Regions from separate parts of the Pedobacter sp. GW822-FHT03F06 genome, predicted to be linked through region 4. Evidence: riboswitches for the same ligand, from Rfam matches in the RefSeq annotation. Region 4 holds a riboswitch; each other region holds the start of a gene.
The links. Region 4 has a riboswitch for S-adenosylmethionine ahead of AC1RJ8_RS16675 (transferrin receptor-like dimerization domain-containing protein). Riboswitches for the same ligand answer to the same signal wherever they lie in the genome.
Positions count from the first base shown of each region.

Region 1: it holds a riboswitch for S-adenosylmethionine, as region 4 does, so the genes downstream of both, AC1RJ8_RS00435 (O-acetylhomoserine aminocarboxypropyltransferase/cysteine synthase family protein) here and AC1RJ8_RS16675 (transferrin receptor-like dimerization domain-containing protein) in region 4, are expected to answer to the same signal.
Region 2: it holds a riboswitch for S-adenosylmethionine, as region 4 does, so the genes downstream of both, metH (methionine synthase) here and AC1RJ8_RS16675 (transferrin receptor-like dimerization domain-containing protein) in region 4, are expected to answer to the same signal.
Region 3: it holds a riboswitch for S-adenosylmethionine, as region 4 does, so the genes downstream of both, AC1RJ8_RS09445 (SusC/RagA family TonB-linked outer membrane protein) here and AC1RJ8_RS16675 (transferrin receptor-like dimerization domain-containing protein) in region 4, are expected to answer to the same signal.

Region 1 is NZ_JBXANE010000001.1:132,967-136,142, forward strand. It holds gene AC1RJ8_RS00430 (hypothetical protein) at 1-538, opposite strand, end outside; SAM riboswitch class I at 752-862, shown strand; gene AC1RJ8_RS00435 (O-acetylhomoserine aminocarboxypropyltransferase/cysteine synthase family protein) at 1,130-2,461, shown strand; gene AC1RJ8_RS00440 (homoserine O-acetyltransferase family protein) at 2,511-3,176, shown strand, end outside.
Region 2 is NZ_JBXANE010000002.1:230,731-233,906, reverse strand. It holds gene metH (methionine synthase) at 1-1,430, opposite strand, end outside; SAM riboswitch class I at 1,564-1,667, opposite strand; gene AC1RJ8_RS03560 (Bax inhibitor-1/YccA family protein) at 1,781-2,536, opposite strand; gene AC1RJ8_RS03555 (hypothetical protein) at 2,575-3,141, opposite strand.
Region 3 is NZ_JBXANE010000004.1:417,648-420,823, forward strand. It holds gene AC1RJ8_RS09445 (SusC/RagA family TonB-linked outer membrane protein) at 1-1,595, opposite strand, end outside; SAM riboswitch class I at 1,919-2,025, opposite strand; gene AC1RJ8_RS09450 (peroxiredoxin family protein) at 2,162-3,176, shown strand, end outside.
Region 4 is NZ_JBXANE010000009.1:84,786-87,961, reverse strand. It holds gene AC1RJ8_RS16675 (transferrin receptor-like dimerization domain-containing protein) at 1-1,502, opposite strand, end outside; SAM riboswitch class I at 1,579-1,683, opposite strand; gene AC1RJ8_RS16670 (serine hydrolase domain-containing protein) at 2,263-3,176, opposite strand, start outside.

The DNA.
Region 1 (3,176 bases), on a different contig from region 4:
TGGCAGTTACTTTAACCTGTCCGTTAAAATCGGCAAATTTTGTTCTGGCTATGATTGTCCAAAGTAAAGCCTGGATATCATGCTGATCTACATCAGGATGCTTTTCTGCACTTTTGAGTATAGAAACCACAATTTCTTCCTTGGGGCCTAAAACCGGAGCATACATATAACCATCACCTTTTGACGGCGCGAAAGTTCCTGCTTTTAAACAATAACTTTTATTGGTCATTTCGTAAAGCCCCTCGCAAAGCACGAAACCACCCTCTGGATTTTTAGGCAGTAAGTACAAGGGCTGGGCTTTTAAATTTAATGAATTAATAAAATCAGGCAGCTTTTCGCCTTCTCTATTTACGTCTTCAAAATTAGTGGTAATGGCAGCAGGTTGTTTCAAAAACTTGTCTACGCCTAAAGCTTTAGCGCCCTGGGCGGTGCCCACTTTTAATAATTTATCTTTTAAGCCTCCAAACTGAGCGTTTACGCTGTTTAAACAGACTACAGTAAATAGCATTCCTAAACATAGGGATTTTGTATTTTTCATGATGATTAGATTTAGATAGGTAACACAAACTTAGAATTTTAAGCGTTAATTTTATATTAAAAGTTTAAACCACCTTATCAGAATAAAAAATACATTACTCATTTACAGATGATTGACATAAATTCGGAATTTTATTTTGTGGATTAAAATTAAATTCAGACATTTGGAATATTATTTGGCGGAAAGCTAAATAAAAGTCAATCTTCACGGGTTGATTTATAAAGAAGTGGCGAGAGACTGGCTCGATGACCCACTGGCAACCCTCAGAAAGAGAAGGTGCCAATTCCTGACCGGATAACATGGTGTTATTTGGAGATATAAATTAGAACTGATGAAAACATTAAATCTTCAATCGCTAAGCGAGCCCAGCGCAAACCAAAAAAATGTAGAACAAGTTTCTATTTCTTTTATTTGTTGCAATATGCGTGCGGTTACTTATATGTGCTGTTGCATAAAGTAATTTAAAAATCTTCCTTTTTTGTTTCTTTCAAACTGGAAGGTCCTGAGAAATCGGGATACGCCCTGCTAGGTTTTAGGATTAGCCTAAAGCACTACATGTATCATCTTATTCAACAATAAAAAACAGAAATCATGTCAACATCATATAAATTCGAAACTTTACAATTACACGCTGGACAAGAAATAGATCCAACAACAGGCTCAAGGGCTGTTCCTATTTACCAAACCACTTCTTATGGTTTTAAAAATGCAGAACATGGCGCCAATTTATTTGCGTTAAAGGAGTTTGGTAATATCTACACCAGGATTATGAATCCTACCAATGATGTTTTCGAAAAACGTATTGCCGCTTTAGAAGGTGGTGTGGCAGCTTTAGCGGTAGCATCTGGACAAGCAGCACAGTTTATTGCACTAAATAATATACTGGAGGCAGGCGATAGCATCGTTTCTTCAACCCATATTTACGGAGGAACCTATAATCAATTCAAAGTAGCTTTTAAGCGCCTGGGTATTCATGTCGATTTTGCCAACCCAGATGTACCCGAAGAATTTGAAAGCAAAATAACCGATAAAACAAAAGCAATCTTTTTAGAAACCATTGGCAACCCTGCATTTAGTGTGCCTGATTTCGAAAAAATTGCAGCCATTGCCAAAAAATACGATATCCCTTTAGTGGTTGACAATACTTTTGGTGCAGGAGGTTATTTGTTTAAGCCCTTAGAACATGGCGCCAACATTGTTGTAGAATCTGCAACGAAATGGATTGGTGGTCATGGAACCAGTATTGGCGGCGTTATCGTCGACGGCGGAAATTACAACTGGGGCAACGGTAAGTTTCCTCAATTCTCTGAGCCATCAGAAGGTTACCATGGTTTGGTTTTTAGCGATGTTTTTGGTATCGGCGGACCATTTGGCAATATCCAATTTATCATCCGTGCCCGCGTAGAAGGATTAAGAGATCTGGGACCTGCCCTATCGCCTTTCAATTCTTTTCTTTTGTTACAAGGCTTAGAAACCTTATCACTTCGTGTTCAGCGCCATGTAGATAATGCATTAGAATTAGCGACCTGGTTAGAAAACCATCCATTAGTTAAAGAAGTACAATATCCTGGCTTAGCCAGTAATAAATATAACAACCTGGCTAAAAAATATTTAAGCAATGGTTTTGGCGCAGTTTTATCTTTCGAGTTAGCTGGAAGCAAAGAAAATGCTACACAGGTAATTGATAACTTAAAACTGGTGTCGCATCTTGCCAATGTGGGTGATGCAAAAACGCTGATTATTCAGCCTTCGGCCACAACACACCAACAGTTAAGCGAAACAGAACAATTAGCTGCAGGTGTAAAACCAAATGCACTGAGGGTTTCAGTAGGCATTGAGCATATTGACGATATTAAGGCCGATTTCGAACAGGCATTTGCAACAATTAAAGCTACAGTTCCGGCAGAGAATTTACAAGCCTAAACCCCAAACCCTTTAAGAGGCTTTTTAAAAACGACAACAACATTACAAAATGCATAACAGTAAAAACGACAATGTAAAATCCACTTCGGGGAATTTTGCGTCAACATATAGCTATAACAAACAGTTCAAATTAGAGAACGGAAAAAAAATCCGTAACCTGCAAGTTGCTTATCAAACTTATGGCAAATTAAATGCAAATAAAGATAATGTAATTTGGGTTTGCCATGCACTTACCGCCAATGCAGATGTTTTTGAATGGTGGGAAGGTTTGTTCGGTGAAAATGCTTTGTTCAACCCGGAAGAGCATTATATCGTTTGTGCTAACGTTTTAGGCTCACATTACGGCAGTACAAACCCATTAAGTACCAATCCGGTAACAGGTTTACCTTATTACCTTTCTTTTCCACAGTTTACCATCCGCGATTTAGTATCAGCACACCAGTTATTGGCTTCGCATTTAGGTATCGATTATATTAAACTATTAATCGGAGGTTCTTTAGGCGGACAACAAGCTGTTGAGTGGAGCATTTCGGAGCCAAATAAAATCGAAAACCTGATTCTGATTGCCACTAATGCAGCGCATTCTCCTTGGGGAATAGCTTTTAACGAAAGTCAGCGTTTGGCCATTACCACCGATAGAACTTTTTATGCCAACCAGCCTAACGGTGGTAGCAAAGGTTTAAAAACCGCTCGTAGCATTGCACTTTTAAGTTAT
Region 2 (3,176 bases), on a different contig from region 4:
ACTACTACAGCAGCACCATATTGCATAATTTTGCGTGCGCTTTCGCGGAATTTCTCCTCCCCTTCTTTCAAGGAGATAGAGTTTACAATTCCTTTTCCCTGCAAACATTTTAAGCCATTTTCGATAACCGACCATTTAGATGAATCGACCATGATGGGCAATTTGGCAATATCAGGTTCAGAAGCAATGAGGTTTAAGAATTTGGTCATTGCTGCTTCAGAATCCAACATCCCCTCATCCATATTCACATCGATTACCTGCGCACCACCTTCAACCTGTTGTAAGGCAACGGCCAGTGCAGATTCGTAATCGCCGCCCAAAATCAGTTTAGAGAATTTCGGAGACCCGGTGATATTTGTTCTTTCACCAATATTTACAAAAATGCTTTCTGGGGTAATGGTTACAGGTTCCAGCCCGCTTAAACGCATATATGGTTGAAGAACCGGTATTTTTCGAGGTTCAGCTTTTCTCGCATTTTTGGCAATACAACCAATATGCTCTGGTGTGGTACCACAACAGCCGCCCACAATATTCACAAAACCAGAGGCAATAAAATCGTCAACCAAATGTGCGGTTTCATGTGGCTGCTCATCGTAAGCACCAAACTCATTTGGTAAACCGGCATTTGGATAGGCCGAAACATAACAACCTGCTTTTGCAGCAAGCTCCTCAATATGCGGACGCATTTCTTTAGCGCCCAATGCACAGTTAAAACCAATACTTAATGGTTTTGCATGCATTACAGAGTTCAAAAAAGCTTCGGCAGTCTGACCTGAAAGTGTTCTGCCAGAGGCGTCGGTAATGGTACCGGAAATCATGATCTCCAGTTTACGGCCAATTACCTCTTCGTATTTTTTAATGGCTACAATAGCCACTTTAGCATTTAAAGTATCAAAAATGGTTTCGATTAATAATACATCAGAACCACCATCTACCAAACCGCGCACCTGCTCATAATAAGCGGCTTCCAGTTCGTCAAAATAAACTGCCCTAAAACCAGGATCGTTTACATTCGGCGACATGGAAAGGGTACGGTTAGTTGGGCCAATGGCGCCGGCCACAAAACATTTACGGTCTGGATTTGCAGCCATGAACTCGTTTACAGCTTCTTTTGCCACCCGTGCACCTTCAAAACTCATTTCGTAAGAAAGGTCTTCCATCTGGTAATCGGCCATGGAAATGCGCTGTGTACTGAACGTGTTGGTTTCGATAATATCGGCACCAGCGGCCAGGTACTCCAGGTGTATTGTTTTAATAATATCCGGACGTGTGATGTTGAGCAAATCGTTATTGCCTTTTACATCACAGGGATGGTTTTTAAATCGCTCCCCCCTAAAATCTTCTTCGGTTAAGGTATATCGCTGAATCATGGTACCCATTGCACCATCAATCACCAAAATACGTTTTTCTAATTCTTCTCTTATGCTCATTCTTGTTGTAAGATTTGAGATATGAGGTATCAGATATGAGAATGGATAAGACGCAATGTCTCAAATCTCAAATCTATAGTCTCAAGTCTCTAAAAAGCTTATTTAAAAAGTTGGTACGTGAATCGTAATCCTAAACTTATCTGTTTCTGCTATTTGCAGAATAGAATTTAGCACCTTGTAGGTTACAGGTTGCTAAGACTTCGTTGGGTCTAATCCCTCCGTCTTTCTTAATAAGCATACAAAAATGCAACAAAGCAACATCAATTCCAAAATTTATCGCTTTGCTGCCAAATAAAATTACAAAGGCCATGCAATTCTGCACGGCCTTAAGAATATTGTTCTGTTAATGACTATTTTCTGCTTCCGAAAATACGAAGTAAGAAAAGGAAGATATTTAGGAAATCTAAGTATAAAGACAATGCAGCTACAATAGCCATTTTTTTAGATTCAATCTGAAGAACCTGTTCACCGCTAGCTTCTATCCCTTCGCCAATTCTTTTAATTTTTTGTACATCATAAGCCGTTAATGCTGTAAATATGGCAATACCAATAAATGCCATAAACAAACTGAACTGTTCACTCTGAACAAACATATTAATTACACTGGCAATCACTAAACCAATTACTCCAACCATTAAAATCGGCCCGAATTTACTTAGATCGATATTGGTTGTATAACCCATAAATGCCATTATTCCAAATATCCCGGCTGCTCCTGCAAAACAGCTCACTACTGAACCTGAAGTATAAGTTAACAAGATAAAACTTAAACTAACTCCAGTTAGTACTGAATAAAGTACAAAAACGCCAATTAACGCCGGTAATGACAATCTGCTTAAACCGAATCCCATTAATAAAACCAGTCCAAGCGGTGCAAACATGGCTACATAACCAAAAATTGACATGCTCACTTTACCGGTTGTTGGATTAATATTTAAAAGGTATTGCATTAACTGCTCATTGGTACCAAATAAATAGGCGGCTACTGTTGATAAACTCAATGCAACGAACATCCATAAGAAAACGTTTGCAAAGAATTTTTTAGAAACAGATTTTTCCTGTACAAAAACACTGTTGTCCTGATATTGATAATTTTGTTGTTCCATTTTAAATTTTGCGTATTTAACTATATAAAAATAAATATTTAGTTTAATCTTTTTGTCAGCAGTTCTTCAACTTTTTTAAAGAACTGTAGCGGTTTTAGGGTGCGCCATGGCAGATTGTCAAATGCACCACCAAAGTTAATGTAATAATCGATGTTATTATCGCGAAACTCGGTGATTACATGTTCCTGAAAATTTACTCCAACAATCCAGCCATCTTCTACTTCCTGAAACCACTCTTCGTAGTAACTATCATCTGAAGCATGAAAATTCAGTACATTTTCACCAATCAGGATAAATTTATTAATGCCTTCATCCATCATCAGCTCTAAAATATCACGTTTCAGCAGCATAATGTCGTTGTTAATGGCATCGTTCCACTCGCCTATAAATTCTATAACGGCATAACTGCGATCATAATCGGCATATAACACCTTCATGTATAGGGTATTTGAACCAAATTCGTCCCATTGCGGGTGCAGTAAAAAGTTATAAATCTGCTTATCGAAGTAAAGTTCTGAATATTCGGTATTGTAAAATGGCGAACGCTCATCTTCTGCAGAAATATAATCATCTCTCCACTGGTAATAAGGCTCAATTTCGTGCATACTTTTCTCTAATTATTGAATGGGTGAGTTTTGAA
Region 3 (3,176 bases), on a different contig from region 4:
TTGTTAAAGTTTAATGTTGCATCGGTATTATTTTCACTTACCGTAAAGGCACTTTCTGTATAAGAACCGAAAGGCGTTCCGTTGGTACCATAGGCAATCCTAACTTTACGTCTATCATTATAATAATCCGTTCCTGACCTGAAATTTAAATCAAGTCCATCAATAATCTTATAATTCAGGGCTAAACTTCCAATAATCCGGCTACGGTTTTGCGATACGGTATTTTCGTAAGCTACCCAATACGGATTGCTGTAATAGCTATTGTTCCAGTTAAACGTTTTTCCATTTTCATCCAAATAATCTTTTAATTGGTTGATATCAACCTGACGGCCAAACCAGGTAAACTGCAACATGGTACTGGTAGATCTTGAACCTCCTGTTCCAGGTAAATTATCAGAATTAAGTTTGCTATAATTTGCGTTGGCAGTTAAGGTTAACTTCGGTGTTATTTTTAATGATGTATTCAGCACAAACGAATTTTTGCCCTGACCAGAGTTAGGCACTATACCAACCTGTTTCAGGTTATTGTATGAAATCCGGTAATCATACTTTTCGCCGGCATCTGCAACAGATACCCCATTATTTAATGAATATCCCGTCTGAAAGAAATCGCGCACATTATCGGGATGCGCAACAAATGGAACGGCCACTCCCTTCGAATAGAATTGTGGAATTAATCTACCATCCAATTTCGGACCCCAGCTTTCATCTACCCCATCGTTAATGCCTTTACCTGCACCATCTACATAGCTAAATTTGCCTTCCGATCCCTGACCGAAGGCATTTTGATATACAGGTAATGTAAGCAAAGTTTCCAATACTGCATTTGAGTTGATGGCAATGCCCAATCCTTTTTTCGATTTACCGGTTTTGGTTTTAATGAGTATAACCCCTGCAGCAGCCCTCGAGCCGTATAATGCAGCGGCATTGGGTCCTTTTAACACACTCATCGATTCTATATCTTCCGGATTAATATCCGAAATGGTGTTCGCATAATCTCTTGCCCCTGCAGAGTTTAACTGAGCGTTATCTACCGGAATTCCATCAACCACAAATAAAGGCTGGTTATTTCCAGCAATAGACGTTTCTCCCCTGATGACCACACGAGACGAGCCCATACTTCCCTGGCTGTTGGTTACCCGTACACCAGCTATTTTTCCAGCGAGTGCATTTACCAGATTGGATTCTTTTGCTTCAGCTACACGGTCCCCTTTCAATTCCTGAACCGCATAACCCAGCGACTTTTTCTCCCTGGAAATCCCCAAAGCCGTAACCACTACTTCATCAAGCGCATTATCGCTTGACTGAAGAATGACCGAAATGGGGCCAGCATTTTTATTGATTTGTATCTCCTGGCTTTTAAAACCGATATATGAAAATATCAATGTGCCCTTATCGGGTGCATGAATTGAAAAAGCCCCTTTTGCATCAGAAATAGTAGCTTGCCTGGTTTCTTTTATTGATACAGAAACGCCAGGCAGTGTTTCGCCATCTGCCGACTTTACCGTTCCGGTAACCGTTACATCCTGAGCAGAAAGCTTTTGTGCCAGGAAGAGCAGCAGGATAAACGTTTTTAATTTTAAATTTTTAAACATATTGTGTAGTTAATTAGTTAAAAAGGGATAATATTTTTGGGCAAAACAATTCCACTACGACTAAAACGTATTGTTTTAAAAAAAATAAAAAGGAATGGTTAGCCTAAAGAAGCCTGTTAAAATGGAGCGATTTTAACAGGGCATGCGCATTCGGAAGGATGCATTAAGGTGTGCATTAATGGGTTTTAGCTCGTCTGTTTTTTTCATTTGAATAATTTTCTTTAAACCGTATTTACTTATCAAGCTTGCATCGGGGCAAAAAAAAAGCACCCCCATAAATCAGAAGTGCTCCATATATTCTTATAAGGATAACGCAATCAACTGACTTAACTACCCCAGATTCATCTGAGATGGAATTAGCACCATTTCTAAAAATTAGATGGTTGCTAAGGCTTCATAGGGCCATTCCCTCCGCCTTTCTTGATAAGTATTTTAAAATAACTGCTGCAAAGGTATAATTAATTCCATTTATCCTATAGTTTTTATAGATTTTTATTGAAAAATTTTTTCTTTCCCAATTACATCCATATCTTTGTCTACTAATTTAGTCGTCAATACACATCCCAATGAAACTTAAATCCCTTTCAACAGCCATATTGGCTATATCAACAACTTTTATCTATGCCCAGGAACATAATACTTTACCCAATCAGGTAGTAAAACTCAACAAAATAAAATCTAAAGCCTTTGTTGCCCTCGGCAATTGGCGTGGAATAGCCAAGATAAAGGAAGGTCTGGAAATTCCTTTTAATTTCGAGATCAATGAAAAAAGCGGTCAGCAGAAATTATATTTCCGCAATGCTGAAGAAAGTTTCGAAGGTGGCCTAGTAAAACAAACGGCCGATTCGCTTTTCGTAAAACTTGATCAGTTTGATAATGAACTCGCATTTGCGATAGATGGAGACCAATTAACAGGTACATTAAGGAAACAGGATAAAGCTGGCAAACCTTTGGTAATTGTTGCTGAAAGGAAAAATTACCGTTTTAAAACAACAGGTAAACCTGCAACGGCAGATTATTCTGGCAGTTATGATGTAGTTTTTAAATCGCCAAATGGTAAGGAAGAAAAAACAGTAGGTTTATTTAAGCAAACCGGCAACAAACTTACCGGCACTTTTCTACGTGTAACAGGCGATTCGCGTTATCTGGAAGGGGTAGTAGAAGGAAATGAATTTCAACTTTCGAGCTTTATTGGCTCCTCTCCTGCCTATTACAAAGGAACTTTTCAGTCAGATGGCTCATTAACTGGCGAAATTTTAGGTGCAAGGGGAAGCCAGCCTTTTACCGGAACTAAAAATAAAGATGCTGCCCTGCCCGATCCTTACAAACTTACCTACCTGAAAAAAGGATACAAAACGCTTGATTTTAGTTTTCCTGATGTAAACGGCAAAAAGATTTCGTTAAAGGATGAAAAATATAAAAACAAGGTAGTGATTTTAACCATAACCGGAAGCTGGTGCCCAAATTGTGTTGACGAAGCTACTTTTATTGCACCCTGGTATAAAGAAAACAAGAAACGCGGTGTAGAAATTATTGCTTTGCATTATGAGCGCTCAACCGAACCCGAATATGCAAAAAAGG
Region 4 (3,176 bases):
TGCTGTAAAAATGCAGAATAATCAGATCCTGTACCTAGCGCACCCAGATCAAGCGTTTGGCTGTCCTGTATTTTCTTACGTTCGGTAAGCGAGGCTGTAGAAATGGCTTTATTGGCTTTCCAGCGTTCAAAAATATTAGAACCCACCTGAGGGTCTTTTACATCTTTTGAAATTTCAGAAACAAAATTTTCTAAAGCATGCGAGCCGCCTGCTTCTAAAAAGCCACGGCCATTGCCATCCGAATTGATGTAGGCAACCGCTTTACTGTTTAACTCGTCTGCATGGTCTTCTACCCATTCTGTAGAACCTAAAAGCGATTGTTCTTCTCCATCCCAGGCAATATAAACAAGTGTTCGTTTAGGTTTTATACCTGCCTTTGCCAATTTTCCGATAGATTTTGCTTCTTCTAATAAAGAGGCTAATCCACTTACCGGATCTGCAGCGCCATTTACCCAGGCATCGTGGTGATTACCGCGGATGATCCACTGATTTTTAAATTTACTTCCCTCAAGTTTTGCTACAACATTGTATGCTGGCACAATATCCCAGTTAAAAGCCAGGTTTAAACGAACCACGGTACTTCCATCGCCAATGTGGTAGGTAACGGGCAAGCCGCCGCTCCAATCGGTAGGTACTACCTGACCTTTAAGTGCAGCAAGCAATGGCAAAGCATCATGATAACTGATAGGCTGAACCGGAATTTTAAGAATCGTTTTGGCATCGCCCCGCTCCAACCTTTTGGCATCCTTTGTAGAACCGATTCCAGGGGTCAATGGATCACCGGGATAAATTACCATATCCATTACCGATCCCCGTTGAACAGCAAATTCTGGCTTGTAAGCACCCTGTGGATATACATCGCCTTTCACAAAGCCATCATCTTTTGGATCCGAATAAATGATACAGCCCACCGCACCATGTTCGTAAGCTATTTTAGGTTTAGTGCCCCGCCACGACCTGCCATATTTTGCAATAACAATCTTGCCTTTTACGCTGATGCCTAAACGCTCCAACTTTTCATAATCAGCTGGCAGACCATAATTTACAAAAACAAGGCCTGCACTTACATCGCCATCGGCACTCCAGGCATTGTAAGGAGGCAACTGCCCTTGCTGTGCGGTTGCTAAATCTTCCTTAACAGCCTTTTCTTCAAGCGAGGCGCTGTATTTGTTGCTTCCTAAAAATTCTACCGATCGGGTTTTAGGTGTTGGAAATAAAACATAATAAGTCTCTATTTTTGCATCCCAGCCATAGCTTTTAAACTTTTTCAGTACAGATTCTGCTACCGTTTTACTGCCCTTAGCGCCCAAGTGATGGGGGTTGGCAGAAAGCTCTTTTATGGTCGCCCCTATATTTTCTTTATTAAGCCCAGCATCAAATTTCTGCTCAATATCTCGCTGTAGCGGAATGTTTTGAATTTTAAATCCACTCAGTTTTTCCTGCGCCAATAAAGGAAGCCAGAGCAATTGAATAGCCGTGAAAAAGGTAAAAGTTTTCTTCATTTTCTGATTTTTTAGGAGTTCTTTACCAGAAAAACTTTGAGCGACCTCAAAATAATTAGCATGCGGATGCATAACCAACTTATCTTCTCCACCCTTGGGCAGAAAGGAATTAGCACCTTTTACAAGTGTATAGGTTCCTCAGACGTCTTAGGGCCCTTCCCTCAGTCTTTCTGGATAAGTATTATATAATGATGCAAAACTAGAAATAATAATCTAGTATTCCTATAGGATTTGTATTATTTATTTCGATGGCATGTTTGTGAAAAAAAATATACCAGGGCATTTTAGCAGGTTTTTTGGCCAACGTGTGTATTTCGGTGAAAGTTGACTCCTCTGTTTCGGGCCAAACTGGCCACCAATTTGATTACCGGACCATGCACATCTAAGTTCCTTTCCCTCTGAACAGGTGGTCACTTTAAAGCGAAATGGCGCGACAGTTTAAATGCAGAAAGGACGTACACACCAGCAAAATCATGCAAATATCCGCTGTAAAAGACTTAGTCAGGCGGGGTTCAAATTTGCAAAGGAGATATACCTTAAAAATAATTAAATGTATTGTTGGCTAAAAAATAAAAAAAGCCATTCAATCCTGAGTAGGCTAGTTTAAATAAAAAGTGTCCCCTATCATAGGGATTCGTAGATATATTAAATTTCCATTTCAAAATGTCGCTGAATCTAAATTGAAAAAACGGATGTTTTAGATAGGATAATTTTAACAGTTTCATTGTAAGGATTGCAACTCTTCTTTTTAATTATCAGGTTATTTCACAACTTCCTCCTTGGCCGGCTCGCCCAAATGACCAAGCCATCTCAGCGGCGAATAGGTATCACCGATGCAAATTTTTAAAATTTGGGCGTTGGCTTTTTCAAAATTTTCACTGTTGCTCAGTAAAATTACAGCGATTCCAGCTTTAGGAAAAGCTACAGCATAATTCTGGTTAGCATCACCATGCCCGGTATGGAAAAAGGCCCGTCCAAAAGCCGACTTGAATGTACCAATGCCCAGCCCCCATGATAACCCGATAGCATTATTTTCATTTGTAATGCTGTCTTTCAAAGGACCAAACCCCCGTTTACTTTTCACCGGGACCTGTGCACGAAGCATCTCATGATAACCTGATCTGGATAAACCGTTTTCTTTCATTAGGTTGATCATAAACCGAGCATAATCTTCGGCTGTTGTTGACATCGAACCTGCAGCACGGCTACTCTCCCGTCTTTCAGAGCCATATTTCTTTCCGTCTTTGAAGTAAGCATAAGAAAAATTGTTTTCAAAGGATTTTTCCCAGATCATACTGGTGTATTCCATCCTTAGTGGAATAAAAACTTCTTCACGTGCGATAATTTCGAGTTTCTTTCCCGTTAACTCTTCAATCATAAATCCCAATAGATTAATGCCCTCATTGGAATAATAGAACTTTTCACCAGGTTTGGCAATAAGATTAACTTTGTTGCCATACAGCTGGCGTAAAACGGGCAAACCAGAACTATGACTTAACAGCATCCTGGGCGTGATCAGATTAAATGATGCGGTGTCATCTCCAAGATCTTTCCATTTTGGATACTCAGCTATCGGTTTTTTAAGATACAGGTGGACTGGCCTGTCAAGACTGAATATTCCCTTTTCCACCAAACGCATAAAAATATATGCACTTACCGGTTTAGTTAGTGAAG